Regions from separate parts of the Arthrobacter sp. PM3 genome, predicted to be linked through region 2. Evidence: riboswitches for the same ligand, from Rfam matches in the RefSeq annotation. Region 2 holds a riboswitch; each other region holds the start of a gene.

Region 1 (10,144 bases), 1.2 Mb from region 2:
GGTGCGGCCCCCGCCCTCGAACGGTCGGATGCCGTGACGGCGGTATCCGACGGGGTCCAGGCCGCCGTCGTCCGCGGCTGGGGGCCAGTGCTGGCCGGCGATGAGTTCAACTACACCGGGGCGCCCGACCCCGCCAGGTGGAAGGTCTATGACGGTCCGGGGCATTCGGGCAAGGGTGTCCGGAGTCCGAAGGCCTGGGCGGTAGCCGGCGGCGTGGTGACCGTCAGCGGCGATGCCAAGGGCACCACCGGCGGCATGTCAGCCAGGTTTGCCCAGCAAAAGTACGGCCGCTGGGAAGCCAGGATGAGGACCAACGCGCGGGATACGCAATATCACCCGGTCGTGATGCTCTGGCCGAACAACAACATCTCGCCCACCTGCGCCGAAATCGACTACGCGGAAGGCACCGCGGACACCACCAAAATCAAGTTCAACCTGCACCACGCCTGCAAAGGCCCGAACTTCCAGACGCGGGCGGCACGGACCCTGGACACCACCCAGTGGCACAACTATGCCCTGGAGTGGACTCCTGCCGGGATCAAGGGCTACCTCGACGGGATGCTGTGGTTCAGCGACACCAACCCGGCGCACCAGCCCACTGTGGGGATGCACCAGTCGGTGCAGCTCGACTGGTTTCCCAACGGAAACCCCACCAATCCAAGCCAGATGCAGCTCGACTGGATCCGGGTCTACAAGTAGGCTCCGGTACCGGCAGGCTCCGGGGCCGGACTATTGCGCGGAGTGGCCGCTCGGCCCGGCCATGTCTGCCGCGCCAGGCATCCCGTAGTCCGGTCCGGGCACAGCTTTTAGCGCGGCGAGGTGTTCGACCAGCGCCCGTTCCGGGTGCCCGGGGTGCGCAGCAATCTGCTGGCGGAGAAGATCCCTGGCGCGGGCATGCTCCGGCGCGGTGTCGGCCAGGACGGCTTCGATAATCCTGGCGGCTTGATGTCGGATTCCGGCAGCATCGGCGGCGTATCCAGGGCCGGATGCCAAGTCAACGTGTTCCTGTTCCTCGAGGCGTCCGGGAGGGGACGACGGCTCCACCGACATGGGCTATTCCTTTGATCATCGTTCCGGCTGAGCCCGGAACCGGTCATCCGCCTTCCCCCCATCCCGGGTGTTTGCCCCGGATCCAAAGGCGGACCACCGTGACACACCATACAACGGCGCCGGGCACACAACCTTAACGACGGCGAAGTTTTTGCCAAGGTGATGCGCAGGTTACGGCTCCGGGGTGTTCAGCTCGCGTCCCAGCACCTCCGGCGGTGCGTCCCCCGTGCCAGACGGGGGCGTCCAGTGGTCATCTGCCCGCAAAGTCACCGAAACACTCACACGGTAGCCTCCTGCCAAGGAATCCGTTCGGAAAGGTGAGATGTCATGCACGTTGGACTAATCCGGGTAATGACGACCTCCGACCGCCGCCTCCTTCACGCCCACGGGAAGCTCCTGCAGGAAGCCTTCGGATTTACCGTGACCTCCCGTTGCATTCCGGACCAGCCATCCGGCGTACATGACCAGGCGTCCCTGGAAGCTGCGGCGCCCAAGGTAGTTCAGCTGGCCCGGGAAATGGCCGGCGACGCCGATGCCCTGATCATCAGTTGCGCGTCGGATCCCGGCCTGGCCGAAACCCGTGCCGCCGTCGACATTCCGGTCATCGGGGCGGGCTCCGCGGCGGCGGCTGCGGCACTGACGTTCGGCGGCCGGATCGGAGTCCTCGGACTCGGGGCCCACGTGCCGGGTCCGATTTCGGCCACGCTGGGCGAGCGCATGCTGCTCATCGACGGCGCAGGACGGGTCGAAACGCCTGATGCCTTCCTGATGCCTGCCGGGATTTTCGACGCCCTCGCCGCGGCCCACATGCTGGTCGAGGCCGGCGCCGACGTCATTGTCCAGGCCAGCACGGGCCTGAGCAGCATCGGCATGGCGGAGGTGCTTCGCGGCCGCCTCGGCGTCCCGGTCGTCGATGCCGTGACCGCGGCCGGGTCGATGCTGGTCTCCGCCGTGGCCGTCCGGGAGCTGCAGCGTGCCTGACTCAATCCTGGGACAGGCGCGGCAGAAGGCAGGACAGCCCCGCGCCCGAAGGGGAACGGGGCTGCCGGCAGGAGCGGCGGCTACTTGTAGACGCGCACCCAGTCAATCTGCATCTGCGACGGTTTGGTCGCCGAGCCGTCGGGGAACCAGTCCAGCTGCAGCGTCTGGTGCATGCCCACGGAGGGCAGGTGCGCCGGGTTGGTGTCCGAGAAGGTCTTCACGCCGTCGATGTAGCCGGTGATGCCGGCCGGGGTCCACTCCACGGCATAGTTGTGCCACTGCGTGGTGTCGATGGTCTTGGCCGCCGTGGTCTGGAAGCTGGATCCGCCGCAGGCATAGTGCAGGAAGAACTTGATCTGGGCGGTATTGGTGCTGCCCTCGGCGTAGTCGATCTCGGCGCAGTTGGGCGAGGCGTTGTTGTTGGGCCACAGGATCAGGACCGGGTGGTACTTCGGGTCGCGGGCGTTGGTCCGCATGCGGGTTTCCCACTTGCCGTATTTCTGCTGCGCGAACTTGGCTGACATGCCGCCCGTGGTGCCGGCCGAGTCGCCGCTGACGGTCGCCACGCCGTTGGCAACCGACCACGCCTGCGGGCTCCGGACGCCCTTGCCGGCGTGTCCGGTCCCCTTGAAGACGCTCCATTTGGTGGAGTCCGGGGCGCCGGCCTTGGAGAACTCGTCGCCGGCCACAACCGCACCCCAGCCCCGGACGGCGGCGGCCTGCGAACCGTCGCCGGTGGCGGCGACGTCGGCCTGGGCGGTAACGGGCGCGGGAACCGGTGCCGCAGCAGCCGCCTGCGGAGCAGGTGCGACGGCGGCAGGTGCGGCCGGTGCGACGGCTGCGGGGGCGGCTTCCGCTGCGACGTCTACGGGCCCGGCCGTGGCAGTTCCGGGGGCGGGCTTGACGGCGGAGGCGGCGGCCGGCTTCGGCGCCGCAGCTCCCGGGGCCGGGCGGGACTCCTGGCTGGCCGACGGTGTGGGGGACGTGGCCGAGACCCCGGCCGTGGGGGCGACGCTGCACCCGGTCAGGGCGAGCGCGCCCATGGCCATCGCGACGGCGAGTTTGTTGATTGGTGCTGCGCTTTTGATCGGTGATTTGTTAAACAACGGACCCCTCCGGGCATTGTGACGGGCGCACACCACCGCAGCGGGCAGTGCGGCGGAGGATGCGGGAAGCTTCATCCGGCCCCTGCCGCAACGGCACGGGCGAGCAGGCGCCGAACGGCGCAACCGGGCCCGGTAAGGGGGCAGTCCGGGGCCCTGCATTCGGGCCTGGCCTTCACGACCAGGGGCCAACGTTACCGGATCGTTACCATGGCCCGCAAACCCCGGTGACGCGTCCGCTTTAAGCGGGGAAGAATGGACGCGTGAGTGATGCCGGCGAATTCATTGACCTCTCGCTGCAGCGGGAAAGTTCCTGGAGCCGCGCCGAGACGATGCGTGCCCGGCTTGGCGGGGAACCCGGCGGCCGCGCCCTGCGGTTCTACGGTGCGTCCGTGGGGGCCGTGCGCGGGGCGGTGCGCGACGCCGGGCGCCGGTACCCGGGACTGGCACATGATGAGGTCACGTCCCTCGGCGCGGAGTTGTGGGCGGTGCCGGTGTTCGAACGCCGCCTCGCAGCGGTGGTGCTCCTGCAGGCCAACGTGGGACTGCTGACCAACTCGGATCTCACCCGGCTGGAGGGCTTCATCCGGGATGCGCGGGTCCGGGAGCTCGTTGATCCGCTCGCCATCGACGTCCTCGGCCCCCTGGTGGACGGCCTTGACCCGCCGGGCAGGGCCCGTGCCGAGAGCGTGCTGGACCGGTGGGTGCGCGAGTCCGATGTCTGGCTGCGCCGTGCCGCGCTTCTCTCCGCGCTGCCGGCGCTGCGTGCCGGCTCCGGAGACTGGGCCAGGTTCGTCCGCCAGGCCCGTGCCGTGCTCGGCGGGTCCTCGGGGGAGTTGCTGTCCGCCGCCGGCAGTCTTGCCGCCGGCGCCGCCGGCGCACAGAGTGACACCGGTGCAGGTTTTGACGCCGCCACAGAGGCCGTGGCCCGGGTCCTGGCCGAGATGGCCCGGCGAAGGCCGGAGCTGCAGTTCAGCCCTTCGACTTCTTAGGTCCCTTGGGGCAGGGCGAACTTCCTGGCCGCGCGGGACCCGGCGACGGCGCTGGCGGCGATTGTGATCAGGGCGCCCACCAGCAGGGCCGCCGCTTCGCCCGGGAGCAGGACCTGAAGCTGGGTGCCGATGCTCGCGGCCGCCACCGGCACACCGAGTTGGGCTGCCGACAGTACGCCGAGCGGCAAGGGGAGCCCCAGGAAGGCGAGGCTCGCGTGGGACACCAGCGTCCCGGCCCCCAGCGCCACCCCGAGGGCAATCATGTCCGGATGCCCGGCCAGGTCCTTCAGGGTGAGGGACGCGCCGAGCCAGACAAAGAACACCGGGCCCAGGAAGCCGTCGCTGAGGGCGAACAATTGCCGGGCCAGCCGCCTCGGCTCGCCGACGGCGGCCACCACCAGGCCGAAGGAAAAGCCCGCCATCATCACCGACACGCTGCTGAAGGTCGCGACGCCGGCAAGGGCGAACAGCACCGCGAGCTGGATCCTTAGCTCCAGGGCAAACTTCCGGTTTTCCGAGAGGCGGTGCACGCGCCCGCGGATTCCCGTGTCCTCCAGCCAGCGCAGCACGAAGAAGAGGACCGCCGCGCAGCCCGCTACCGTGAGGACACCCAGCGCCGCCCGGCCTGCGTGCGGCGGATCCACCAGCAGCGGCAGCGCCACAATGCAGGCGATGTCGGCGATAGCCACCTGCGCGGTCATGGCGATGACGTGGGGGCCGCCAAGCCGTAGGGAGTCCACGATCGGAAGGACCAGTGCGGCCGATGACGACGCCAGCAGTACGACGTAGAGGGGAGCATGGCCGGTTCCGAAAAGCAGGCCGATCCCGGTTCCAACCGCCGCCGCTGCCGCGGCGGCTGCGACGGCCCGGCGGGTGCCGTGGCCGAGCGCCGAGCGGATGTGAGGATCGCGCACGGGAACATGGGTTCCGGCCACGAACATCATCAGTGCAAAGCCGATGTTGGCCAGCAGGCTGAATGTGGGATCTGCAGGATCCACGAGGGCGAGGCCGGAGCGCCCGATCACGATCCCGGCCAGCAGTTCCCCGAGGACCACCGGCAGCCGCCAGCGCACCGGCAGTGCGAGCAGGGGGCCGGCCAGGGCGACGACGGCGATCAGCGCCAGGGTCAGGAACGTCACGGCACGAAATTAGTCGTGTCCGCCGTGCACCGCGCCTAGGTTCCGGACCGCCGTTCCACCACCGCGTAGGCCTTGCCGTCCAGGAACGCCCAGTCGTTGACCACCATGAACCCAAGGGCGTCCACCCGGTCGTTCAAGACGTGCTCATCGAAGCCGCCGTCCCGCGGTTCCGCGTCCCAGGTGGAGACGTGGACGTCCTGGCCGTCCAGGATCAGCAGCTCGGTGTTGACGTCGAAATCCTCCTGGGGCTGGTTGCTCAGCTGGCAGATCGCGACACAGTGCCTGTTCATTTTCGGGCCTCCGCTTCGAAGGTGGTGCTGATGGCATCATCCTAGTGTTCGGATGAGGTGCAGCCCTATGGGCTTCGGCGGGTCCGAAACGTGGCGGCCGTTACCTGAATGTGACTTTTGACCGCGGATCGCGTTACGGTGGATATGTGCCTGTTGTCTCCGATACGGGCGCTCCCCAGCCGATTGCCTAACTCTGCCGCGGCACGGGGGTAACTCGCAGCAACGACCGGCAGAGGCGGGGAAACCACTTTCGGCTTGCTGACATGCAGGCCTTGGGGTGAAGCCGCACGGTGCCCGCTACGCCGGGCCCTGGAGTGCGGCCGGGTGCCTCCCATCCGAATCCGACAGCTCACCTCGCAGGCATTGGGAGAGGTACATCCATGACTTCAATCAATACTTTTGCGCGCCATGCCGCCGTCATCACCGCCGCATCCGGCCTGGTCCTCACCAGCGGAATGGCGGCCAACGCCGCTACCGCACCTGTGCAGCGGGACTCCGCTCCGGCGTCGAACGTTGACGTCCAGGCGCAGGTCAGTGCGCCCGTCAGCGCCGATTCAACCGTCAAGATCAGCTTTGACCGCCCCGCGGTTTCCTCGATTGCCGCGCCGGTCATCGAACAGCCCAAGCCTGTTGCCGCTGCTCCCGCCGCCGCGCCCGCAGCGGCCCCGGCCGCGCCCAAGCCGACCGTCCAGGTGCAGGCCGCCCCGGCTGCCCCTGCCGCCGCGGCCCCTGCCGGCAGCCGCAACGCCATCATGCTGTCCGCCGCGTACAGCCAGCTGGGCATCACCCAGGACTGCACCGCCATGGTGGAAAAGGCCCTCGGCGCGGCAGGCAAGCCCGTAGGCGACATCGGCCCCCGGGCGTTCCTTGGCCTCGGAACTGTGGTGGCTACCCCGCAGCCCGGCGACATGGTGGTCCAGTCCGGCCACGTCGGCATCTACGCCGGCAACGGCCAGGTGGTCAGCGGCGGCATGAACGGCTCCAACCAGACGATCGTCCACCCGCTGTCCTGGCTCACCGCGACCGGCGGCGTGACCTTCGTCCGCGCCTAAGTTGTCCGGGCGCTCGCAGGCCAGTGAGCGGGCCCTGCCAGTGCAGGGCGCCGCAGTATAGGGCGCAGCAAGGCAGCGCCAACCAGTCCGGAAAGACCGGCGATCGAATTCCCTTGGGGGCAGGCGATCGCCGGTCTTTCCTATGTGCCGGCTTTCCCCGCCGCCGGGCCGCTCACGGCCCGGCGGTCCCGGCCAGCGGCAGCGTCATCTTCATGACCGTTCCCGCCGCGCCGGTGGAAGCCACCTCGACGGCGCCCCCCGCCGCCACGGCGATTTCCCGGACAAGGGCCAGGCCGATGCCAAAGCTCCGCTGCCCGTGCGGTCCGCCGTTGCCGGCGGTCCGCACGAAACGGTCAAAGATCCGGTCCCGGTCGACGCCGGTGATTCCCGTCCCCGTATCCGCGACGGTGATCACCGCGCGGTTCTGCTCGACCGACGTCGTGATTCCCACGCGGCCGCCCGGCGGGGTGTGGGCAAGCGCATTGTCCGCCAGAGCCAGCACGGCGCGGCGCAGGGCGTTGCCGTCGATCCGGGCCAGCGGCCGGGCGTCCGCGGTGACGTCCAGGTGCACGCCCCGTTCCTCCGCCACGAGCCGGAGGCCTTCGGCGACATCGGCGGCGGTGCGGGCAAGGTCGGCCGGTGCTGCCGGCCGGCCGGGCACTCCGGCGGTGGCCGCGAGGAGCAGCTCGTTGACAATCCCGGTCAGCGTTGCGGTGTCGTCCCGGATCCGGGCCAGGTCCCGGGCCTGCCGGGAGCCGGGTTCGGTGTGGCGCTGGGCCAGCTGGATCCGGGTATCCAGGATGGTTAGCGGGGTACGCAGCTCGTGGCTGGCATCCTGGACGAAACGCCGTTGCCGGGCCAGGGCATCGCCGAGGGGACGGATGGCGCTGCGCGCACTGAGCCAGCCGGTGACGCCCGCCAGCACGATCCCTGCCGCCCCCGCGATCACCATGGCCTCGAGCACATCCCGGGAATCCAGGTACGCGTACGCCGTCCCGGGTGACGCCGTCCCCGGCATTTTGGGATGGGCCAGCTGGTTCAGCAGATAGAGGGCCGTAACGGCGAGCAGCGCCAGGACCATCACCGCGCACGCGGCGCTGATCCGCAGCGCGACTTTGAGCGAGGCCTTCCGCAGGGTGGAGCGGTCCGGATCCCCGCCGGGAACCCCGCCGCTACTCACGGGCGTCGCCGATCTGATAGCCGACACCATGGACCGTGCGGACGACGGTCCGGGCGATCTTCCGGCGCAGGTGGTGGACGTACGTGTCGATCACACCGGGCTGGTCGGTGGGGTGGAAGTGGGCCGTCAGGAGTTCGTCCCGGGTAAAGACGCGGTCCGGCTCCGTGGCGAGGGCCGCGAGCAGCTGGCCCTCCTTCGCGGTCAGAGATACCGTGTGGCCGTAGATGGACCGGACCGTTCGCGACGCCGGGTCCAGTTCCCAGTCGCCGATCGCCAGCGGCGCCCGTGCGGCCGGAAAGGTACGGGTCAGTGCCCGCAGCCGTGCCGCCAGCTCACCGGCGTCGAAAGGCTTGGTCACGTAGTCGTTGGCGCCTGCGTCCAGGCCCCTGATTTTCTCGCCGGCGTCGCCCAGCGCTGTCAGGATCAGGATTGGCGTGGCGACGCCCTTGGAGCGCAGGGCCGCGATGACGGCGATGCCGTCCATCCCGGGCAGCCCGCGGTCGATCACCATCACGTCCCACGCCTCCGTCAGTGCCACGTGCAGGCCGTCGTGGCCATTAGTGACCAGCCGGACGCGGTAATCCGGGTCCAGGAGCTCGGCGATCAGCGGCCCCAGGACCGCGTCGTCCTCGATGAGCAGCAGGGCCGGCCTGTCAGCGGTTGTCATGGGGCTATTCTTCCGCGGCCATTTCCCGGGTCAGGGCTCCGTTCGCGGTTCGCGCCCCCGTGTCGTCCCCGTCATCGGCGTCTGTCCCGTCGCCGTCGCTCACGTCGACTTCCCCCGTGCCGGCGGCGCTTGGGCCGGGGGTTTCGGGTCCGGTGCCGCGGCGGCGGAGTTTGAGAAGCTTCACAGCCGGGGGCAGCACGGATACGAGGACCATCGCCACGGCGATCAGGTCGATGTTCCTGGCGATGATCTCAAAGTGACCCAGCCAGGTGCCGAGCAGCGTCACGGACGCGGCCCACACGAGCGCGCCGGTGACATTCCACAGGGTGAAGGACTTGTAGCCGTATCTCGCGATCCCGGCGCTGAGCGGCGCGAAGGTCCGCACCATGGGCACGAACCGGGCCAGCACGACGGCGGCGCCGCCGTGGCGCCGGAAGAATTCCTCCGTTGTGGTCAGGTGTGCAGTCTTCAGGATCCGGGCGTCGTCCTTGAACCAGCGGCGGCCGAAGGTGCGCCCCAGCATGTAGCCGACCTGGTCGCCGGCGACGGCGGCCGCGGTCACGACGCCGATCAGCACGGGCAGCGTCAGGTGCAGCTGCTGGTGCAGCAGGCCCGCTGTGAAGAGCAGCGAGTCGCCGGGAAGAAAGGGAAACAGCACGCCCGATTCGATGAACACCATGAGCGCGATAACGCCCAGGGCTCCCGGGCCGAGGCCGGCGAGCAGGCTTGCCGGGTCCAGCAGTGAGGGGGTCCCGGCGGCTGATGCGGCCGGCAGAAGGGCTGAAATGCCTACAGTGTGCATGCTCACTTCCTCTCCAGGAGCGGCGACGGCGGGGCGGAAGGAATACCGGGCCGCCGGGTAAGCCGCGGCGCGGCCACGTTCCACAGCCCCGTGACCACCACCACGGCCGCGCCCGCCGACAGGAAGGACGCCGCGACGTCGGAGGGGTAGTGGACGCCGATGTACAGCCGCGACCACGCCACGATGAGCGCCGCCGCGGGTGCCGCGACGGCGGTGACCGTGGACCAGCGGGTGCCGCGGGCCAGGAAGAACAGCGCAAAACCCAGGGCCACCGCAAAACACACGTGGCCGCTCGGGAAGCTGTTGGAACCGGTCTCCGGCGCCAGCGGGTCGAACAGCAGGGCAGGGTTGGGCCGTTGGCGGGCGATGATGATCTTGAAGAGCTCACAAGCGACCCAGCCGGACAACGCGACGAGGCCGAAGCCGGTCGCCTTGACCAGGCCGCCGCGGAACAGCCAGATGCCGAGGGCGCCGGCCCCGATCAGCGCCAGGCCGGCCACGGGCCCGAAGACGACGTTGAGGGCCATCGCGACCGCGGTCAGGGCGGCGGCGTGATGCCGGCTGAGGTCCTGGTCGACGCCGAGCTCGGCCGCGCTGAACCCCGGCGTGAACTGCGCCGCCAGCCCGATTGCCAGGACCGCGGCGGACAGCAGGATGCCCAGGAGCAGCCAGTGACGCACGTGCGGGAGGGTCCATGGCTGCGGCTGCCCGGCGGGATGTGCGGCGTCGGTATGCGCGGCTGGTTGCGCGGACGCCACGGTGAGATCAGCGGCTGCGCCGCGGGCGACGCAGGCAGCAGGCTCAACAGGGGCGGGTCCGGTCATGGGATCCTCCGGCTCGGGACGGGGGCGCCGGAAGTGGCGCCGGTTCCACTCTTCCGCCCGGCAT
Region 2 (10,144 bases):
TGTCCGGCAGCCACGCCTCCTGGCACTCCACGCCGAACTCGGCCAGGAAGAAGCTCTTGCCTTCCAGGAACTGCCGGGCCATGGCTTCGCCGCCGGGCATGTTGGAGTCCGATTCGACCCACATCCCGCCGACGGGCACGAACTGGCCGGTCCGGACCTTGTCCACGATCCGGCCGAAGAGTTCCGGGTAGTACTCCTTCATCCATGCCAGCTGCTGGGCGGAGGAGCAGGAGAAGATGAAGCCGGGGTCCTCGTCCATCAGCGCGACGACGTTGGAAAACGTCCGGGCGCATTTGCGGATGGTTTCCCGCACCGGCCACAGCCAGGCGGAGTCGATGTGCGCGTGGCCGGTGGCCACGAGCTGATGCGCCGAGGCGTAGGCCGGCCGGGACAGGACCCCGGCCAGGGCCGCCCGGCCCGCCTCGGCGGTTCCCGCGACGTCGTCGGGGTCCATGATGTCCAGCATGTGTTCGAGCGCCCGCAGGATCTCGTGGCGGCGGGGCAGGTCCATGGGCAGTTCGTGCATGAGACCGCTGAGCGTACGGATGTCCTGCTGCAGCTCCCAGACCGTCCGGTTGAGTTCCGCGATGGCGATCCTGCCGAGGCGGTATTTCGGTTCGCTGCCGGACGTCGCTTTGTCCCCGTAGGGTGTGGCGGCGAAAGTCCAGTTCTGGGACAGGTCCGGGTTGGCGGCGGCTTCAACGTAGAAGTCCACGGCCATGCCGCCGCCCAGGAGCTTGAGCGGGATGAACTGGTTGCGGGGCGAGATCGCCTTGATGATTGTCCCGTCCGGCCGCCAGGCGATGCCTTCGCACTGGAACCCCGGGAGGTCGCCGCTGAACCCGAGGTCTACGAGGACTTCCACGGACGTCCCGGGCGCCGTCCCCCAGGATTCCGGCACTTCCCCCTGCAGGCGCAGCCACGTGGTGCTCCACGGCCGCCCCCAGGGCGCACCGTGGTCCTGGGGCGTGAATTCGTGCTGCAGCGCTGTCAGGACCGGCACCGGCTCGTCCGGCACGTCCCAGCTGCTCAGGGTCAGCGGCACGGTGCGCGGGTAGACCGCGGGTGCGATCCGGTCACGGACAAAACGGTCCAGCCGGACTTCCGTAAGACGGCGGTCGTCGTGCAATGTGATCCTCTTCAGCGCTGGCGGACCCGATCGGCTCCAATCGATGGATAAAACTTACGCCGCGGGGAACTCTTTGGCCAAGTGCCGGCTAGCCGGCCGCCGGGGCCGGCACCGCCACGCGGTGTTGCCCGGCGTACACGTTCAGGCTGGTCCCGCGGCTGAATCCGGCCAGGGTCATCCCGCTCGCCTCGGCCAGCTCGACCGCCAGGCTGGAGGGAGCGCTGACGGCGGCGAGGACGGGGATTCCGGCCAGCGATGCCTTCTGGACGAGTTCGAAGGAGGCCCGGCCGGAGACCTGCAGCACGGTCCCCCGCAGCGGCAGCAGGCCCTCGCGCAGTGCCCAGCCCACCACCTTGTCCACGGCGTTGTGCCGTCCGACGTCTTCCCGGAGGCACAGCAGTTCGGCGGCGCCGTCGTCGGAAATCCGGAACAGCCCGGCGGCGTGCACTCCGCCGGTGACGTCGAAGACGTCCTGGGCCGACCGGAGGGCGTCCGGGAGGGCGGCCAGGGTTTCCGCCGTGACGGTCAGCGGGTCCGCGGCCGGGCTGTAGTGCGAGGCCTTGTGGACGGCTTCGATCGAGTCCGTGCCGCAAATACCGCAGGAACTGGAGGTGAAGACGTTTCGTCCGGTCTCGGGCAGGACGACGTCGGGCCGGAGCTGGGCTTCGACGACGTTGAAGGTCTGGACGCCGTCGGCGTTCTCGCCGGCGCAGAACCGGAGGGAGACCAGTTGCTCGGGTGACCAGATGACCCCTTCGGAGACCAGGAAGCCTGCGACGAGATCGAAGTCATTGCCCGGCGTGCGCATCGTGACGGAGAACGACATGCTTCCCAGCCTGATTTCCAGCGGTTCCTCGACGGCAAGGACGTCTTCCCGGTGCCGGACGGGGAATTCGAGTGCCTGCGGGGAACCGTCCAGGACAATCTTGTGCACTTTGCGGCGCTGCGTCACGCGGCCCATCGGTACTCCTCGGGAAAATGTTTGTACGGCTGTTTCCATCATTGCAAGCGCCGGACCGGGAAGCCAGCGGCGCCGGTGCGGCCCCGACGCTCAGCCCAGCAGTGCACTCCAGTCCACCGGACCGTCACTGGCGGCGGGTTTCCGGGGCGTCCGTTTCGCGGCCGGTTTGGGCGCGGCGGGGGCCGCGGGGTCCGGGAGCGGCGGGCCCCAGGGCAGGGCGAAGGCGGGGACCGGTTCGCCCAGCTGCACGCCGTGGGGCGGGACCACCAGGACGCCGTCGGCGGCGGCCAGGCCCCGCATCATTCCCGGGCCGGTGTGCTGCGCTGGCGAGGCCATGCCGTAGAGCAGGCGGAAGGGCATGAGCCGGGTCCGGCCGGGGTCGGCCTCGATGGTGGAGCCGCACGGCACGTCGCTCAGCGGCGGCATGGACCGGTGCCCGAGGGCTGCCAGCAGCGGACCGCCGATGGTGGACAGCGCCATCATGGCCGCGAGGGGGTTGCCGGGCAGGCCGATGACGTAGCGGCCGTCGGGTAGTTCGGCGAGGACGGCCGGGTGGCCGGGCCGCATGGCGATCCCGTCGATCAGCAGGCGTCCGCCCAGCTCCGCGACGGAACGCCGGAGGTGGTCCGTGCCGGAGCGTCCCGTGCCGCCGGTGGTGATGACGACGTCGGCGGGCGGGCTGTCATCGGCAGGATCGCCAGCGGTGCTCCCGGCGCCGGGCGGAGAGACGGGCTGGCCGTCCTCGAGCGCTGCCAGCCATTCGGCATAGGTGTCGCCGATCTTCACTTCCTCGGTGCAGATCCCGCCGAGCATGGCCACGACCGCTCCCAGCTGGGGGCCAAAGGTGTCCCTGACTTGCCCGGGCGCCGGCGTCCCGGACGTGACAACCTCGGAGCCGGTGAAGACGAGGCGCACCACGGCTTTGCCGAGCACCGGGAGGGTGTCGGTTCCGGCCAGGGCCGCGAGGGCCAGGTGGGCCGGATTGAGGACGGTGCCGCCCTTGATCAGGATGTCGCCGGCGGCAGCTTCCTCGCCTGCTTTCCTGATGTGGTCGCCGTTGCGAGGATCGCCCGGCTTCGCGGAACCGCCGAGCTTCAGGACCGGCAGGCCGTCCTCGTCGGTGTCGATGACGCCGCTTTCGCTGCGCAGGACGGCTTTGGCGCCTGCCGGGATGAGGCCGCCGGTGGCGACCGGGCTGGCCTGGTGCGGGGCCAGCCGCTGGTTGGGTTCGGCCAGGATCCAGGGACCGCTGCCGTTGACGGCCCAGCCGTCCATGGCGGAGGAGGCATAGTGGGGCATGTCCTGCTGTGCCTCGACGTCCGCGGCCAGGGTCCGGCCCAGGGCCTGCCGGAGCGGGACGGGGGCGGCGGGGATGGGGGCGGCGCAGTCGAAGGCGAGCTGCCGGGCCTCCTGCCAGGTGTGGGCCAGATGCCGGTGCGGCTCGTCCGTGCCTGCGGGGTCGGGTCCGCTGCCCTCCGGGGGCGCGGGCGTCATGCCCCGGTGGCTTCGGCGGCCGCGTAGTCCTTGGCAAGCCTGCGGGCTACGGCCATGGCGGCCTGCATGGGGTCGGCATCCGCGGCTTGTCCCGCACCGGAGGCCAGGCCCGCGGCGTAGCCTGCGATGAACGTGGTCAGCGGCGCCGCCGGGCGGACCACGGAGTGCGCGGCCACGCCTGCGAGGGAGAGGACCTCGTTCACGTCAATCTCGACTTCTTCGAGCTGGAGGGCCTGGAGCAGGGCACGGCACCAGTCTTCCAGCGTTTCATCCTGGCTTTTCACCGTTTGCCTCCATGGTCGGGTTCTGCTGCGCGGTGCCGGGGCCCGGACCAAGGCCTGGAATCCCGCCGGACACCCCTAGTGCGGCTGCGTCATCCCAAGTGTCAACATCATCCGTGGACCCCTGGGGGACGCGAACTTCCCGCACCTCCAGCCTAGCAAGAAGGGCGAAGACCGAGGCGTTTTCGAGCCTGTCCTCGCGCGCTGCGTCCGTCGCAGCCCGTTGTAGCGCAGCCGTGCCATAAAAACCCGCGAGCGGCTGCTTGCGCCCCTCGGCCGAGACGGCCATGACGCCGTCGCCCGCAATGCCGGCCTGTTCGTCGATCAGCGCGTCGGCGAGGGCACGGACGGCCGCTGCGGACCGGGGCATGTCGCAGGCCAGGACCAGGGTGAAGGGCGCGGGGGCGCCGGGACTTGAGGCGCGGTCGGCCAGGGCGCTGAGCCCGGCCGCGATGGCGGCCGCCGGTCCCCCGAAGGGCGGATCTTCCCGGCAGGTCAGGGTCCCCGCCGGCAGGTCACCGGGGTCGGGCCCGACGACGGCAACCCGTCCGGCGCCGTCCGCGGCGCGCAGGGACCGCGCGAGGAGGGTGGCGCCGTCATACATGAGCCGGGCCTTGGGCACACCGCCGAGACGGGCGGACCTGCCCCCGGCGAGGATGATGGCGTCGAACTCCACGGGGTCAGCCTAACCCGGCACCGGCCACTATTCGTTCAAACAACAGCTCAAACAGCAGTTCAAACAGCAGTTCAGGCGGCCGATTCCGGCAGCAGGAACGGGTCCCAGGCCGGCGTCGGCTTCTCAAGTTCTTTGATCTGCCAGATGGTGCCCTTCGGCGGGCCGGGCACGAAGCCGAGCTTCCAGCCCATTTCCGCCGGCGTGTGGTCGCCCTTGGCGTTGTTGCAGCGCAGGCACGCCGCCACGAGGTTCTCCCACGAGTCGGCACCGCCGCGGGACTTGGGCTGGACGTGGTCGATCGTGTGGGCGGCCTTGCCGCAGTACGCGCAGCGGTGGGCGTCGCGGCGGAGCACGCCGCGGCGGCTGACCGCCGTGACCGTGTTGTACCGCGGCCGGATGTAGCGGTTTAGCAGGATGACGGACGGGCGGCCCAGGATGTCCTGGGGGCCGACCACGGGGTCGTCCCCCTCGGCCACCACACTGGCCTTTCCGGTCAGGACAAGGACCAGCGCCCGGCGGAAGGTGACTACCGCCAGCGGCTCATATCCAGCATTCAGAACGAGAGTGCGCATCCGCATACCTCTTCACGGCCGCACCCGCCAGGGGCACGAGGGCCGGCTGCCCTCTGCATGGTCGGGCTATGGATCGACAAGACAAGAGTAAACACTCAACTGCCGGATCACCGAATATTTTTTCGCTGGCGCGGCGGGCGGCGCGGAAAGTTCATTCCCCGGCAACGCAAAAACCCCCGCCTCGTGAGGCGGGGGTCTTTGCGTGTGCGGTGGGCGTGAGCTTAGCCGCCGACGCGGATGAAGACCGGGCCGGAGCCGACGTTAACGCTGTACAGCGCGGTGGTGCCGCCGTTCCAGCCGCCGTGCACTGCCATGCCGTTGCCGACGTAGACCGCGATGTGGGCCATGCCGACGCCGCCGTTCTGGTAGTACGCGAGGTCACCCGGGCGTGCTTCCGCGGCGCTCACGGTGCGGCCCAGGGACAGGTAGCCTGCCGGCCAGCCGTGGTAGTGGATGCCGGCCGCAGCGAGGGCGTTGGTGGCGAGGGCGGTGCAGTCCTGCGCGACACCGATCTGTGCGTAGGCCGCAGCAGCGATGGTCGCGCCGGCGCCGCTGCCGATCCCGGCCGGGGCCTGGGCGGCCACGCCGCCGCTGACGCCCAGCTGGGCGCCGCCGGCCTGGGAAGCCGTGGCGTCCTGGACCTTGACGACCGGCTTGGGGGCCTCGACGACGGGGGCCGGCGTCGTCGTGACGGCGGGCTTCTCGTAGGAGATCGCGATGGTGGATGCGGCCGAGATCGTGGCCGGAGCGGAGGACTGGACCTCCAGGGCCGAAGCCGAGGTGGATTCGCGCTGAACGTTGGTCTCAGCAGCGTTGGCTGCGATTCCGCTGGTCAGAACCAGACCGGAGGCTGCGGCGATGACCGCGGCCTGACGGCCCATGCCGCCGGCGTTGTCGCCGACAGCCTTAGCAATAACAGCCAACGAGTTGGTCTTGGTGACCTCGGCGCGGTGCCGTGCAGCGGTTGCACGAGTAGTCATTAAGTTCTCTCTTTCGTGATCCTTGGACCGCGCGCTTCGGGCGCGGAGTGAGGACGCTCCGGCATCTTGGGGGTACGCCGGATCGCCCCGTAAAACGGGTTACTTAGCGAAGGGTGTACTGCGAAGACGCGCCAAAAGCGGGAACTGCATGCTGTCCGGGCTCGGTAGAGATTGAGCCTGCGGAACGTGATCCAATCCGGGCACCGGCAAGGGCGGCACGTGATGTGGATGCCAGCGGGCTCAGGTGAGCCGCGCCAGTGCGCAGACGCGCAGCATTGTGGCGTGAAGACACGAAAGTAGCCTCTCCCAATGCCTACGAGGTGAGCTGTCGGATTCGGATGGGAGTCACCCGGCCGCGCCGCTTCCTGGGAAGCTTTGCGACTTAACCCCTAGGCCTTCTTTCGAAGGCCGAAATTGGTTCCCCCGCCCCTGCCAGACGATGTAATGCGAACGGACCTTGAGCGGTGGCAGAGCTAGGCAATCCACTCAAGAGCGCCAACTTCGGAAAAGTTGGCGTGCTTCAAACCCTACAGGAGTCCGGCCGCAATGTCACATTCAGATCACGGCGTGTCACGGTGAATTGAGAGTCGGCCATCGTCTTTATTAGAGCCAGCCGAGGGGGTCGACGACGTCGCCGTTGACCATCACTTCAAAGTGGAGGTGGCAGCCGGTGGAGGCGCCGGTGGTTCCGCTCATGGCGACGACGTCGCCGCGGGAGACCTTCTGGCCCACCGTCACCGTGGACGAGGACAGGTGGTTGTACGTGGTCTCCAGGCCGTTGCCGTGGTCGATGACCACCCGGTTTCCGCCGCCGTAGGGGTGCCATCCGTTGAAGGTCACGGTGCCGCTGGCGGCCGCGTGGACCGGCGTGCCGCACTGGGCGGCGAAGTCCTGGCCTCGGTGGAACTCCCCCGCGCCTCCCGTGATGGGACTCACGCGGTAACCGAACGGCGAAGCGGTGACCATCTGGTCCAGCGGTGCACCCAGCGTGCCGGCCGACGCGGCGCGGGTGATGCTGCCGACCGACTGGGCGCTCAGCAGCTGCTTGAGTTTGCCGTCCGGGTCGCCCTTGGTGGTGACGGCCGTCCGGCTGAAATCAACCTTTGCGGCGGCGGCAGCCGTGACATCCGGCTGCGCAGCGGCCGAAATCGCGCCGGACCCGCCCGTGTTCGAGGCCATGACCGGGTTGGTGACGGGGACCGTGACCGTGAGCACCAGACCGGTGGCAGCCAGTGCTATACCGGCCTTCTGCCCCACGCCGCTGGCGGCGGCGAAATCCGTGACCTGGCGGAACGGGCTGCGGCGGCGCCGGCGTTCATCGCGGTGCGCGTCACGCGGGCGCTCGGCCGTATAGGTGACGACGGGGCGCGGCTCCGGAGCGGGACCGGTCGCGCGGCGACGGCCCCTGGCGGTCTGGGTGGTCAAGAACGGTTCCTCTCTGGATAGCCTGCGAAGTTAGCTGTCGGATTCGGGTCAGAGAGATCAAAGACCCGGTCCGCCACTGCAAGCACCCGGACACGGAGGCACCCCTGGGGGTCCCTCAATGGAAGCTGCTTGCCGCTGACGGACTTCACCCCGAGGCTGCTCAAGAAGCAGCCGAAAGTGGTTCCCCCGCCCCTGCCAGGAGGTGGTTCTGCGACTGATCCGCTGGCAGGGCTCGGCTTCGGATCAGGTAACGCTTTGGTATCGGTACAGGCCACTAACTATAGAGGATTAAGCCACCCGGTAATAAATCCGTAATCGCTGGTGTGCAGAACTCATGGGTCGTCCCATGACTGCCGCATTGCGGCTGGTCAGGCGACTGTTACAAAGACGTGCGCGGCAACCTCGGGCGGCAACTCCAGGGCACCTTCGATATCCGGCACGCGGACCGAGATGTACTCCCCCACGCGCTCCAGCGACACCAGAGCCCCGGGCCGGATCCCGCCCTCGTCCAGCTGGGCCAAAAGCTCCGGTTCCACCTGGATCGGCTCGGCGAGGCGGTTGACCGTGACCCGGGACCCGGCGCCGTAGCCGGCCATGGCCTCCAGCAGGTTCACGACGCCGTCCGCAGGCGTTCCGGCGGGAGCGCCGCCAAGTTCCGCGAGGCCGGGAATCGGGTTGCCGTAGGGCGAAACGGTCGGGTAGTCGAGCATCTCGAAGATCCGCCGCTCGACGCGTTCACTCATCACGTGCTCCCAGCGGCACGCTTCCTCGTGGACGTAGGCCCAGTCGAGCCCGATCACGTCGGCGAGGAGGCGTTCGGCGAGGCGGTGCTTGCGCATGACGCCGATGGCGCGTTTCCGTCCGGTTTCGGTCAGTTCAAGGTGCCGGTCGCCTGAAACAACCACCAGGCCGTCACGTTCCATCCGCCCAATGGTCTGGGAAACAGTGGGGCCGGAGTGCCGGAGCCGTTCGGCGATGCGGGCACGGAGGGCGACGATGTTTTCTTCTTCAAGTTCCAGAATGGTCCGAAGATACATCTCCGTGGTATCGATCAGATCCGTCATTCAGCTCAGCTCCTCGAGCGCAGTCCGTGCGTCATTCCCACCGTACCGCGTGCGGGCATCATGCAGGATGCCCTGGCGGGACCCGCCGTACGTTCGCAGGACAGCCTAGCCTATTTTGAATTACTCCGGATAATTTTTCGTCCGGCCTGCGCCGGCACCCCCGGCCGTCCCGCCGCGGCACCGGCGTCTCAATGACCGGACTGTGACAGGCCTTTTTCCGGATCACCGTCAGCCGCGGGCAAAATGAAACAGGCAGAATATAACGGGGGGCCCGATCCAGCCACCCCTGCCAGGGCATCTGCCAGCCACGCCACGTACCAGCCGAAAATTGGAGCCACTGTGAGCGACACCAGCATCACGATCCCCGCCAACCTGCTGCCCAAGGACGGACGGTTCGGCGCCGGCCCGTCCAAGGTCCGCCCGGAACAGATGGAAGCCCTCGCGGCGGCATCGGCGAAGCTGCTGGGAACCTCGCACCGCCAGGCGCCGGTCAAGAACCTTGTCGGCTCGGTGCGCAGCGGCCTCAGCGAGTTCTTCCGCGCCCCGGACGGCTATGAGGTGATCCTGGGCGTGGGCGGTTCCACCGCATTCTGGGACGTCGCCTGCTTCGGGCTCGTGGACAACAAGGCACAGCACCTGTCCTTCGGCGAGTTCGGCTCGAAGTTTGCCTCGGCCACCGACAAGGCGCCGTTCCTCGCCGGCTCCTCCATCATCAAGGCCGAGCCCGGCACCCGCCCCGCGGCGCAGGCCGAGGCCGGCGTCGACGTCTACGCCTGGCCGCAGAACGAGACGTCCACCGGTGTGGCCGCCCCCGTGCAGCGGGTGGCGGGCGCCGACGAGGGATCGCTGGTGCTGGTCGACGCGACCTCGGCCGCAGGCGGCCTGGACGTGGACGTGGCGGAGTCGGATGTCTACTACTTCGCGCCGCAGAAGAACTTCGCGTCCGACGGCGGACTGTGGCTGGGCCTGTTCTCCCCGGCGGCGCTGGAACGCGCGGCCCGGATCAAGGCCAGCGACCGCTGGATCCCCGACTTCCTGGACCTGCAGACGGCCATTGACAACTCCCGGCTGAACCAGACCTACAACACCCCGGCGCTGGCCACCCTGGTGACCCTGGATGCCCAGGTGCGGTGGCTGAACGCCAACGGCGGCCTGGACTTCGCCGCCGCCCGCACCGCGGATTCCGCCGGCCGGATCTACCGCTGGGCCGAGGCTTCCAGCTACGCCACGCCGTTCGTGGCCAAGGCCGAGGACCGCTCCAACGTGATCGCCACGATCGATTTCGACGACACCATCGATGCCGCGGCCATCGCCAAGGTGCTCCGGGCCAACGGCGTGGTGGACACCGAGCCCTACCGCAAGCTCGGCCGCAACCAGCTGCGCATCGCCACGTTCGTGGCCATCGAACCGGACGACGTCTCGGCGCTGCTGGAGTGCATCGACTTTGTGGTGGCGGAGCTCAAGAAGTAAACATCGTCAGCTCCCGACGGCGTCGTCCCGGCCAGGTGCCGGGGCGGCGCCGTCGTCGTTGACGCCGGCCCGGCTTTCCAGCCGGAAGTACC
Region 3 (10,144 bases), 210 kb from region 2:
GGGACCGGCTCTACGGCATCGCCGGCTAGGGCATAGCTCCCTGCGGGGCAAGCCTTCCGCAGCGACGCGGCCCGCGCTAGCCTGTCGGCCATGGACTGGAAACTTGAACTTGTGTTTGTGCCCGTGTCCGACGTCGACCGGGCCAAGGATTTCTACGTCAACAAGGTGGGCTTCAACGCCGACTACGACGAACGCCCCATGGACGGCATCCGGTTCGTCCAGCTGACCCCGCCGGGCTCCGGATGTTCGATTGCGATCGGCGAGGGACTCAACGACGCCCCGGCCGGCACCGCCCCGAGCCTGCAGCTCGTGGTGGCCGACATCGAAGCCGCGCACAAGCAGCTCAAGGACAACGGCGTGGACGTCAGCGACATCGACGTCCAGGACTGGGGGCACTTCATTTACTTCGCCGACCCCGACGGCAACAAATGGGCCGTGCAGTACATCCCCGGCCGGCCCAACGGCTGACGTCCCCGGCAGGCGCCGGCCCGGGGATGGGGCAGGATGGACTCATGAGCCTGCAGTCCAGCCCCCGCACCGCAACCCTGACCGCCCGCGCCGTCCTGTTCGACATGGACGGCACCCTGGTCGATTCCACGAGCATCGTGGAACGGGTGTGGACAGCGTTTGCCGGGCGTTTCGGGCTTGACATCGACGAGATCCTGCGCACCTCCCACGGGGTCCAGGCCATGGACACGGTCCGCCGGTTCGCGCCGGCCGGCACGGACATCCATGCCCTGACCGCGGAACTGGGCCGGATGGAGCTCGCCGAGACCCGGGGAATTGTCCCGGTGCCGGGCGCGCCGGAGCTGCTGGCATGCCTTCCGCCGGACGCCGTGGCGCTGGTGACCTCCGCGTCACGGGACCTCGCCGGGGTACGGATGGCCGCGGCGGGGATCGGCATCCCTGCCGTCTCGGTCATGTCCGAAGACGTTGACCGGGGCAAACCGCACCCCGAGGGCTACCTCCGGGCCGCCGCCCTGCTCGGCGTGGCCCCGGCCGACGCCGTGGTCTTCGAGGACGCCCCGGCGGGCATCGCCGCCGGACTCGCCGCCGGCATCCGGACCGTGGCGGTGGGACCCAACGCCGGCGAACTGCCGGACGGCGTGCTCCACATCCCGGACTACTCCGGGGTCACCGTCACCACCCACCGCACCGCCGCCGGGGTGCGCACCCTGTCCTTCAGCTTTTAGGCCTGTCCCGACTCCCCGGCCAGCACGTACACGGTGGTACCGCCGACGTCCTGCGCGCTGAAGCTGGCCTGCACCCACGCCGCGATCTGCGCCGCGGCATCGGACCCGCTTTCGCCCTGCATCATGCGCCCGGCGATGAAGTAATGGATTTTCCCCGCGGCCACGTACTGCTGGAACTGTTCCAGCGTCGGCGCCGGATCCGTGCCGTTGAACCCGCCCACGGCCATCACCGGCAGCTGCGTGGCCAGCTGGTAGCCGGCGGCGTTGTTGGACCCGACGACGGCGGCGGCCCACGTATAGCTGCGCCCGTCCGTCTGCAGCGCGGCGACCAAGTCCGCCGACGGCGTGCTCGCCCCCAGCAGTCCGCCCATTCCGCCCATACCGCCGGCCCCGCCCGCGCCGCCCGTTCCGCCCGCGCTGCCCGTTCCGCGGGTGACGCCGGTGCCGGTTCCGCGGGTGAGGCCGGCGCCCGGGCCGTTGCGGTTCGCGCCGCCGAACACCGCCGGCATCCCGGCTCCGAACCGGCCGGCCACGGCCGGGCCCGCGCTGACGATTGAGCCGCTGTGTGCCGTCGAGGCGGTGGAGAGCGAGTACGCGAGCGGCCCGGCGAGTGCGGCCGCGACGGCGAGCGCCGCCGTCGTCCGTGCCATGACCCCGGTGCGGGACCCCCGGCGTCCCGCGCCCTGCACGGGAAACCGGGGTGCCGCGGCGGCCGCCAGCACCAGCCCGGCGGCGGCGAGGGACCCCAGGAGAGCCACCCAGCGCAGCCACGGAATGTACGTCGCGGTGCGGCCCAGCAGCTCGGAGGCCATGACCCCGGCGGCGACGATCGCGGCGGCGAGCACCGCGGCCGCCGCTGCCTGGCTGCGCCGCTGCCAGAGCAGGACGCCGCCCAGCCCCGCCAGGCCCGCAATCCCGGGAGCCAGCGCCACCATGTAGTACGGGTGGATGATCCCGGCCATGAAACTGAACGTCAGGCCGGTGACCGCCACCCAGGAACCCCAGATGATCACCGAGGCCCGCACGGGATCGGTGCGCGGGGCCCGGCGCCCCAGCCACAGCAGCCCGGCCCCGAGCAGCAGCACCGCGGGCAGCAGCCAGGCGATCTGGCCGCCGAACTCGGAGTTGAACAGGCGGAAGAGCCCGGGCGTGCCCCAGCCGTTGCCGCCGCCCACGCTGCCGGTTTCATCGCCGTTGAGCCGGCCCAGGCCGTTGTAGCCCAGGGTCAGTTCCAGGATGGAGTTGTTCTGCGAGCCGCCGATGTACGGCCGGTCTGCCGCGGGGATGAGTTCGACGGCGGCCAGCCACCACCCGGCCGCGACGGCCATCGAGCCGCCCGCGGCGAGCAGGTGCAGGACGCGTCTTCCCGGTCCGGCCGGCGCAGCGACCAGGTAGGCGAGGACGAAACCGGGAACCACGAGCAGGACCTGCAGCTGTTTGGTGAGGAACCCGAACCCCAGGAGCGCCCCGGCGGCCAGGAGCCAGCGCAGGCGCGCGTCCTGGATAGCGCGCAGCACGGCGTAGGCGGCCGCGGTCATCAGGAGCACCAGCAGGGCATCGGGGTTGTTGAACCGGAACATCAGGACGGCCGCCGGGGTCAGCGCCATGACAGCGCCGGCGAGGAGCCCCGCGCGGTGGGCCAGCAGGGCATCGGCCGTAGCGGTGGCCGCCGCCCGGCGCACGGCCAGGTAGACCAGCCAGACTGTACCGACCCCCATGAGCGCCTGCGGCACCAGGATGCTCCAGGAACTCAGCCCGAAGAGCCGGACTGAGAGCCCCATGACCCACAGGGACGCCGGAGGCTTGTCCACCGTGATGGCGTTGGCGGCATCGGAGGAACCGAAGAACCAGGCCGTCCAGTCCTGCGAGCCGGCCTGGGCCGCGGCCGAGTAGAAGGCGTTGGCCCAGCCGGACGCGCCGAGGTTCCACAGGTACAGCACGGCCGTGGCCAGGAGCAGTGCGGCCAGTTCCAACCGCTGCCGCAGCGGCCGGTTTCCCGGGCGGCGGCTCAGGGTGTCAGCCATGCCGGTCTATGCCCCCAGCTTGTAGACGGTGCTGCTGCCCACGGTCTGGGCCTGGAAGTTGGCCTCGACCCAGGCGGCGACCTCGGAGTTCCCGCCGCGGCCTCCGCCCATGCCGCCCATGCCGCCGCCGGCGATGAAGTAGCCGATCTCGCCGCGGTCCACCATCGCCTGGAACTGGGCGAGCGTGGGGTAGGGGTCCCCGCCGTTCCAGCCGCCGAGCGCGATCACGCTGGTGCCCGTGGCGAGCTCCAGGTCCGCGGCCTGCGTGGCGCCGGAAACAATCGCGGACCACTTGGTGCCGCTGGATTTCAGCAGGGCCGTCAGCTCGGACGACGCCGTTTCCCCGCCCATACCGCCCGGCGCGCCGCCCATCCCGCCGCCGGCGGTCGTGCCCCCGTCGCCGGTCATGCCGTCGGCGGTGGTGCCGCCGTCGCGCGCCGTCCGGGCGCCGAAACCGCCGCCCATCGCGGATGCCGTGGGCCCCGACGTCGGGATCGACCCGGAATGCGGCTGGCCCGCCGTCGCGAGCGTCCAGGCCGCAGTGCCGAGCCCGCCGGCGAGCAGCGAGAGGATCACCACACCGGCCGTGGCGGCCTTGCGGGCCCTGGCCGGCAGCCCCGCCAGGCTGTCCACCCGCAGCAGGAGCGCCGCCGCGGCGAGGACGCCGAGGGCCACAACGATCACCCGGAGCCCGGGAAGCCAGGCCGGGTCGCGGCCCAGGAGGACCGCGGACCAGACCGAGGTGGCGAGCACCGTCACGGCCAGGACTGCCCGGGCGGGCCAGTACGCCCGTCCCCGCCACAGCTCCGCGGCGCCGATACCCGCCAGGGCCGCGACCGCGGGGGCCAGCGCCACGGCGTAGTACGGATGCACGGTGCCGCTCATGAAGCTGAAGATCCCGGCCGTGACCACCAGCCAGCCGCCCCACAGCAGGAGCGCCGCACGGGTCCTGGACGTCCGGGCTTCGCGGCGCGTGAACCACAGCCCGGCCGCCAACAGGACCAGGGCCGCCGGCAGCAGCCAGGACACCTCGCCGCCGAAGCTCGTCCCGAACATCCGGGTGATCCCCGCCGCGCCGCCGAAGCCGACGTTGCCGTTACCGCCCGGGCCCCCGCCGTTCCCGCCGGGCATGCCGTTCCCGCCCGGCATGCCGCCGGAGCCGGTGATCCGGCCCAGGCCGTTGTAGCCGAACGTCAGTTCCAGGAAACTGTTGGTCTCCGAGCCGGCCATGTAGGGCCGCGCCGAGGCCGGGGTCAGCTGGAAGAGGGCAATGTAGCTGCCGGCCACCACGGCGATCCCGGCGGCGGCGGCCAGCAGGTGCAGGATCCGCCGGCGCAGGGTGGTCGGCGCCGCCCACAGGTAGGCCAGGGCCAGCCCGGGCACGATCAGGAAGCCCTGCAGCATCTTGGTCAGGAACGCCAGCCCGATCACCGCGCCGGCAGCGGCGAGCCATGTCCAGCCGGCTTTTTCGATGGCGCGGGTGGTGAGGTAGGCTGCCAGCACCAGGCACAGGGTGAGCATGGCGTCCGGGTTGTTGAACCGGAACATGAGGGCGGCCACCGGGGTCAGCGCGAGTGCGCCGCCGGCCAGCAGGCCAGCTGCGGGCCCGGACACGCGCTTGACCGTCAGATAGAGGAGCCCGACGGCGGCGACTCCCATGAGCGCCTGGGGAATGAGCATGCTCAGTGCCGAGAAGCCGAAGATTCGCCCGGCAAGGGCCGGGATCCAGAGGGCGGCCGGCGGCTTGTCCACCGTGATGGCGTTCCCGGCGTCGAGGGAGCCGAACAGCAGCGCGGTCCAGTCCTTGGTGCCGGCCTGGATGGCCGCGGCGTAGAAGGAGTTGCCGTAGCCGGTGGCTTCCAGGTTCCAAAGGTAGAGCACCGCGGTGGCGGCCAGCAGCAGCGCGGCCGAGGGCCGCACCCAGCGGGGCTGCGGGCCGAACAGCAGCCGTTCCCGGCGGCTCGGCGACGGGGGTGTGTTCCGGGCTGCCGGCAGATCACCGGCGGGGGTTCCGGCGGCGGGGGTGATGGTTGCGGTCATTTACTTGGCCGTTTCTGTGCGGGGGAGGGAAGCGTCGGTGGCGCCGGGCGCCGGCACGGCGGCGGGGCGGTGGCGGAAGACCACCAGCCGGAAGAGCAGGAATTTGACGGCGGTGGCGGCCAGGTTGGCGGCGGTGACCGTGGCGAGTTCGAGCCAGCGGTCCGGTGTTCCGCCGGACACGCCGTGGACCAGAGCGAGGGCGCCCGAGGTCAGGGCCAGCCCGATCCCGAACACCAGCAGGCCCTCGAAGTGGTGCCGTGCCGCCTGGCTGCTGCCCTGGATGCCGAACGTGAACCGCCGGTTGGCGGCGGTGTTGGCCACGGCGGTGGTGAGCAGGGCGAGGAAGTTGGCCAGCTGCGGGTCCATGAACCCGCGGCAGAGCAGGAAGATCACCAGGTAGGCCAGGGTGGAGGCCACCCCGATGCTGCCGAAGCGGACGAGCTGTCCGAAGAGGCTGCCGCCGGGGCTTTGTTCCTGGGCCCGCGATGATGCCGGGAGCGGGCCGCGGGCCAGGGCGGCCCGCAGCTCGGGTAGCGGGATCCGGCCGGAGACCAGGTCCCGGCTTAGCCGCGCCATGCCGCGTAGGTCGGCGAGGGCGGTCTGCATGATGTCCACGCTGGAATCCGGGTCGTCGGTCCAGTCCACCGGGACTTCGTGGACCCGCAGGCCGCACTTTTCGGCCAGGACCAGCAATTCGGTGTCGAAGAACCAGGCGTTGTCCAGCGTGTGGGGGAGCAGTTGCCGGGCGACATCGGCGCGGATCGCCTTGAAGCCGCACTGGGCGTCGCTGAAGTGGGCGCCCATCAGGGACTGCAGCAGGAAGTTGTAGCTGCGCGAGATGAATTCCCGTTTGGGTCCGCGGACCACGCGTGAACTACGGGTCAGGCGGGTGCCGATCGCGAGGTCGGAGTGGCCCGAAATGAGCGGGGCAAGGAGCGGGCCGAGCGCCGCGAGGTCGGTGGACAGGTCCACGTCCATGTAGGCCAGGACAGGCGACGGCGAGGCGAGCCACACCTTCCGCAGCGCGTTGCCGCGCCCTTTCTCGGCCATGTGGACCACGGTCACTTCGCGGAGCTCGCGCGCTACCCGCTCCGCGGTCTTGAGCGTCCCGTCGGTGCTGGCGTTGTCCGCCACCGTGATCCGGAAGGGGTGCGGGAAGGATCCGAGGAGATAGGCGTGCAGGCGGCGCAGGCAGGCCTCGAGGTCGCGTTCTTCGTTGAAGACCGGGATGGTGACGTCCAGCAGCGGTGTGCTGGCACGCGTGTCAACCGGTGAGCGCCGGCCGCCGGGATCGGTCAGCGCACCGGCGAACGGAGCCGGTGCGTGCGCGTCGGCCAGCGTCGCCGTGGGTCGGGGCGGGGTTCCTGAGGCCTGGTCTGTGAACGTCATGGCTCAACTTTCCCGGCGGCCCATATGAGGGCTTTAGGGTCAAGCTGTGCGGGGCCTGTGGAAGTACGACGGAAACACAGGAACGCCCCGAACCGGCCGGTTCGGGGCGTTCCTGTGAGTCTGGCGGGCGCGGGCGATACCTGAGGTCCGGTGCCGGCCCATCGCCGGTACGGTGACGGCTTAGTACCAGTTGTGCGCCAGGTGGAAGTTCAGGGCGCCGCAGGGGGAGCCGTAGCGCTCCTTGACGTAGTTCAGGCCCCAGTTGATCTGGGTCCGGTAGTTGGTCATGTAGTCGGCGCCGGCGCTCGCCATCTTGGCAGCGGGCAGGGACTGGACCACGCCGTAGGCGCCGCTGCTGGGGTTCGTGGCGGTTGTCTTCCAGTCCGATTCCTTGGTCCAGAGCTTCTGCAGGCACTGCATCTGGCCCGGTGCCCAGCCGTAGCTGCCCAGCTGGGCAGCCGCGTAGGCCTGTGCGCCGGCGGGGTCGTCGATTGCGACCGGTGCGGCGGCCGGTGCCGGTGCCGGTGCGGGCGCGGCTGCCGGAGCGGGCGCCGCCGGCGCGGCTGCGGGCGCCGCCGGCGCGGCGGCCGGTGCGGGGGCGGCCGGGGCCGGAGCCGCGGGGGCCTTGGCCGGCGGCTCGGCGGCCTGCACATCGGCGAGCTGAGCTGCCACGTTCTTCCCGGCCGAGGCGCCGGTCGCGGCAACCTGGACGCGTTCGAAGTTGAGCTTGGCCAGCGGGTCGGCGACGGTGGCCGCCTCGGTGCCGGCAAAGTTTGCCGCGTGGGCGGCCGTCTCGGCTGCCTGGCTGGCGGCGGCGCCGCCGAGCAGCAGCGCGCAGGCTGCGGTGGCGACGGCGGCGCGGCGCCCGGTGGCGCCCAGCCCGGCGGCCAGCCGCGACAGTCCGGTGGCCTGGCGCGCCGGTTCGGCGCGGTGCCGGGATTTGGGGGAGCGGATAGAAGCGCCGTCAGGGCGCGTTTGTACCTGGAAGTCAGTCATGATCGCCTCTCAACGCCGGCGGAGTTAGCTGTCGGGTTCGGATGAGGTCATCCGGCCGCACGGAAAGTCACGTGTCGGCTTCACCCCAAGGGCGCAAGTGTGCAGAATGCCCGGGAACTCTGGGTCCCCCGCCTCTGCCTGGTCCAGCGGAATCCGGGAAGCGGCAGAGTTTGGCGTCCAACCGGATGTGCGGCGTCAGTTCAGGCCGCACCACATCGACGCTACAGCACTTGGCAGCTTAAGTCACATTTCGGTAACGGGGGTCACAGTGCCGGAGTGTCGGCTTGCGCGGCCGCCCCGCAGGCCTGAGGGCGGGCGCTAGGCCGACGGCGGTGCCGCCGGCAGCCGCACGGCGAACTCTGTCCGGCCGGGCCGCGACGTGACCTCGACGGTGCCCCCGTGGGCCGCCACGATGGACTGGACGATGGACAAGCCCAGCCCGCTCGTACCCTCGGAGGTCGGTGCGGGCGAAGCCGCCCCGGCCGGGCCGGCGCCAATGGAAGCAGGGCCTGCGCCGGCGCGGGGAGCAGACCCCGGCCGGGCGCCGGCCGTCGCCACCGCCGGCTTGGCGGCGGGACTTGCCGGATTGGCGCGCGCGGCATCGGCCCGGGCGAAGCGGGCGAAAACCCGCCCCACGAACTCGGGGGCGATGCCGCTGCCGTTATCTGTCACCGTGATCACGGCGCTGCCGTCCGCGGACCGCATGACGCCCGTGACTACCGTGGTCCCGGGCTCTGTGTGTTTGCGGGCGTTGGACAGCAGGTTGGCGAGGACTTGGTGGAGCTGCGTCGCGTCGCCGCGCACCACCACGGGCTCGTCCGGCAGTTCAAGGTGCCAGATACGGTCCGGGGCCATGACTTTCTCATCGCTCACCGTTTCGATGGCCAGCTGGGTGAGGTCGACGTCGGTGATCTTGAGCGGCTGCCCCTCGTCCAGGCGTGCCAGCAGCAGCAGGTCCTCCACCAGGGTGGTCATCCGCTCGGACTGGCTTTGGACCCGGGAGAGGGACTTCTCCCCGTCCGGAGTGAAATGCTCGGTCATGCGCATCAGCTCGGTGTAGCCGCGGATGGCCGTGAGCGGCGTGCGCAGTTCGTGCGAGGCATCGGCGACGAACTGCCGCACCTTCATCTCGCTCTCCTGCCGCGCCTCAAGCGCGTTGGAGACGTTGTCCAGCATCTGGTTCAGCGCGTAGCCCACGCTGCCCACCTCGGTTCCGGGATGGGCGGCCGACGCCGGAACGCGCACCGCGAGCGCCACCTCGCCCGCGTCCAGCGGGAGCCGGGAGACCTGGGTGGCCACTTCGGACAGCTGTTCCAGCGGCTTCATGGTGCGCCGGATCAGGGCAGTGCCGGCGAGGCCGATCAGCACGAGCCCGCCGGCGGAGACCACCACCATGGTCCAGACCAGCGAGGCGAGGGTGTTTTGTTTTTCTTCCAGCGGGAGCCCGGTGACAATGATGTCGCCGTACGGCGCGCGGACCGCCGTGAGCCGGTACGCGCCTGCCGAGAGCGTCCTGTCCACCGGAATGCCGTTGGGGGCCAGCGCCAGGAGGACGGCGTTGTCGTCGGGCGAGAGGCTCTTGCGGGTGGCGTCGCCGCCGAGGAACCCGGCGCTGCCGACCTCACCGTCCTCAATCCGGGCGTTGAGCGTCCCGATGCCCTGCCCCCGGGCCTCGAGCGGGTCGGGGCGCCCGCCCGAAGACCCGGACGAGGGCCGGCCGAACTCGCTGGACCGGTGGGAGGCCTGCTCCAGCTGGGTGTCGAGCTGCCGGGTCAGAAACAGGTCCATTGAGGCATAGCTGAACAGGCCCACAGCGCCGCAGATGGCCACAAGCAGCGCCATGGCGACCAGGACCAGCCGGGTGCGCAGATGCCATGTGGCCGGATTGCGCCAGTCGCGCCCGGGGGCACGGGTCATGCCGGAGAGGGTTGGCACGGATCAGTCCGCCGGTTTCAGGACGTAGCCGGCGCCGCGCACCGTGTGGATCATGGGGGCGTGGTTGGCGTCGACCTTCTTGCGGAGGTAGGAGATGTAGAGCTCCACGATGTTGGCCTGGCCGCCGAAGTCATAGTCCCAGACCCGGTCCAGGATCTGGGCCTTGCTGATCACCCGCTTGGGGTTTTCCATGAGGTAGCGCAGGAGTTCGAACTGCGTGGCGGTCAGGTGCAGCTCCTCGCCGGCCCGGCTGACTTCGCGGGTGTCGACATTGAGCACCAGGTCGCCCACCACGAGTTCCGCGGTGTCCATAGCGGCCACGCCCGAGCGCTGAACCAGCCGGTGCAGGCGCAGCAGGACCTCTTCCATGCTGAACGGCTTGGTGACGTAGTCGTCTCCGCCGGCCGCCAGACCGGTGATGCGGTCCTGGACGGCATCCTTGGCCGTAAGGAACAGCGCCGGCACCTCCGGCGCGAACGCGCGGATCCGGCTGAGCACCTCGACGCCGTCGAACCCGGGAATCATGACGTCCAGCACCAGCACGTCGGGCCGGAACTCCTTGGCCAG

The links. A riboswitch is a leader RNA that binds a small molecule or an ion and turns the genes downstream of it on or off. The one in region 2 is predicted to bind cyclic di-AMP.
Region 1: it holds a riboswitch for cyclic di-AMP, as region 2 does, so the genes downstream of both, CFN17_RS05405 (hypothetical protein) here and CFN17_RS10835 (M23 family metallopeptidase) in region 2, are expected to answer to the same signal.
Region 3: it holds a riboswitch for cyclic di-AMP, as region 2 does, so the genes downstream of both, CFN17_RS09935 (hypothetical protein) here and CFN17_RS10835 (M23 family metallopeptidase) in region 2, are expected to answer to the same signal.

What each region holds. Positions count from the first base shown of each region.
Region 1 is NZ_CP022314.1:1,166,739-1,176,882, reverse strand. Features, by position in the region: gene CFN17_RS05440 (glycoside hydrolase family 16 protein) at 1-699, shown strand, start outside; gene CFN17_RS05435 (hypothetical protein) at 730-1,050, opposite strand; gene CFN17_RS05430 (aspartate/glutamate racemase family protein) at 1,402-2,031, shown strand; gene CFN17_RS19895 (glycoside hydrolase family 16 protein) at 2,112-3,137, opposite strand; gene CFN17_RS05420 (DNA alkylation repair protein) at 3,398-4,126, shown strand; gene CFN17_RS05415 (cation:proton antiporter) at 4,123-5,265, opposite strand; gene CFN17_RS05410 (hypothetical protein) at 5,301-5,555, opposite strand; cyclic di-AMP (ydaO/yuaA leader) riboswitch at 5,730-5,932, shown strand; gene CFN17_RS05405 (hypothetical protein) at 5,936-6,607, shown strand; gene CFN17_RS05400 (HAMP domain-containing sensor histidine kinase) at 6,780-7,787, opposite strand; gene CFN17_RS05395 (response regulator transcription factor) at 7,780-8,454, opposite strand; gene CFN17_RS05390 (VTT domain-containing protein) at 8,459-9,256, opposite strand; gene CFN17_RS05385 (phosphatase PAP2 family protein) at 9,259-10,080, opposite strand.
Region 2 is NZ_CP022314.1:2,345,971-2,356,114, reverse strand. Features, by position in the region: gene CFN17_RS10870 (glycoside hydrolase family 38 C-terminal domain-containing protein) at 1-1,129, opposite strand, end outside; gene fdhD (formate dehydrogenase accessory sulfurtransferase FdhD) at 1,218-2,090, opposite strand; gene CFN17_RS10860 (molybdopterin molybdotransferase MoeA) at 2,181-3,584, opposite strand; gene CFN17_RS10855 (DUF6457 domain-containing protein) at 3,581-3,868, opposite strand; gene CFN17_RS10850 (molybdenum cofactor guanylyltransferase) at 3,852-4,541, opposite strand; gene CFN17_RS10845 (HNH endonuclease) at 4,613-5,113, opposite strand; gene CFN17_RS10840 (NlpC/P60 family protein) at 5,335-6,093, opposite strand; cyclic di-AMP (ydaO/yuaA leader) riboswitch at 6,390-6,573, opposite strand; gene CFN17_RS10835 (M23 family metallopeptidase) at 6,697-7,518, opposite strand; cyclic di-AMP (ydaO/yuaA leader) riboswitch at 7,523-7,736, opposite strand; gene CFN17_RS10830 (metal-dependent transcriptional regulator) at 7,887-8,582, opposite strand; gene serC (phosphoserine transaminase) at 8,922-10,052, shown strand; gene CFN17_RS10820 (MFS transporter) at 10,059-10,144, opposite strand, start outside.
Region 3 is NZ_CP022314.1:2,140,205-2,150,348, forward strand. Features, by position in the region: gene upp (uracil phosphoribosyltransferase) at 1-29, shown strand, start outside; gene CFN17_RS09910 (VOC family protein) at 91-468, shown strand; gene CFN17_RS09915 (HAD-IA family hydrolase) at 513-1,193, shown strand; gene CFN17_RS09920 (glycosyltransferase family 39 protein) at 1,190-3,217, opposite strand; gene CFN17_RS09925 (glycosyltransferase family 39 protein) at 3,224-5,257, opposite strand; gene CFN17_RS09930 (bifunctional glycosyltransferase family 2/GtrA family protein) at 5,258-6,646, opposite strand; gene CFN17_RS09935 (hypothetical protein) at 6,827-7,642, opposite strand; cyclic di-AMP (ydaO/yuaA leader) riboswitch at 7,642-7,801, opposite strand; gene CFN17_RS09940 (HAMP domain-containing sensor histidine kinase) at 7,961-9,559, opposite strand; gene CFN17_RS09945 (response regulator transcription factor) at 9,581-10,144, opposite strand, start outside.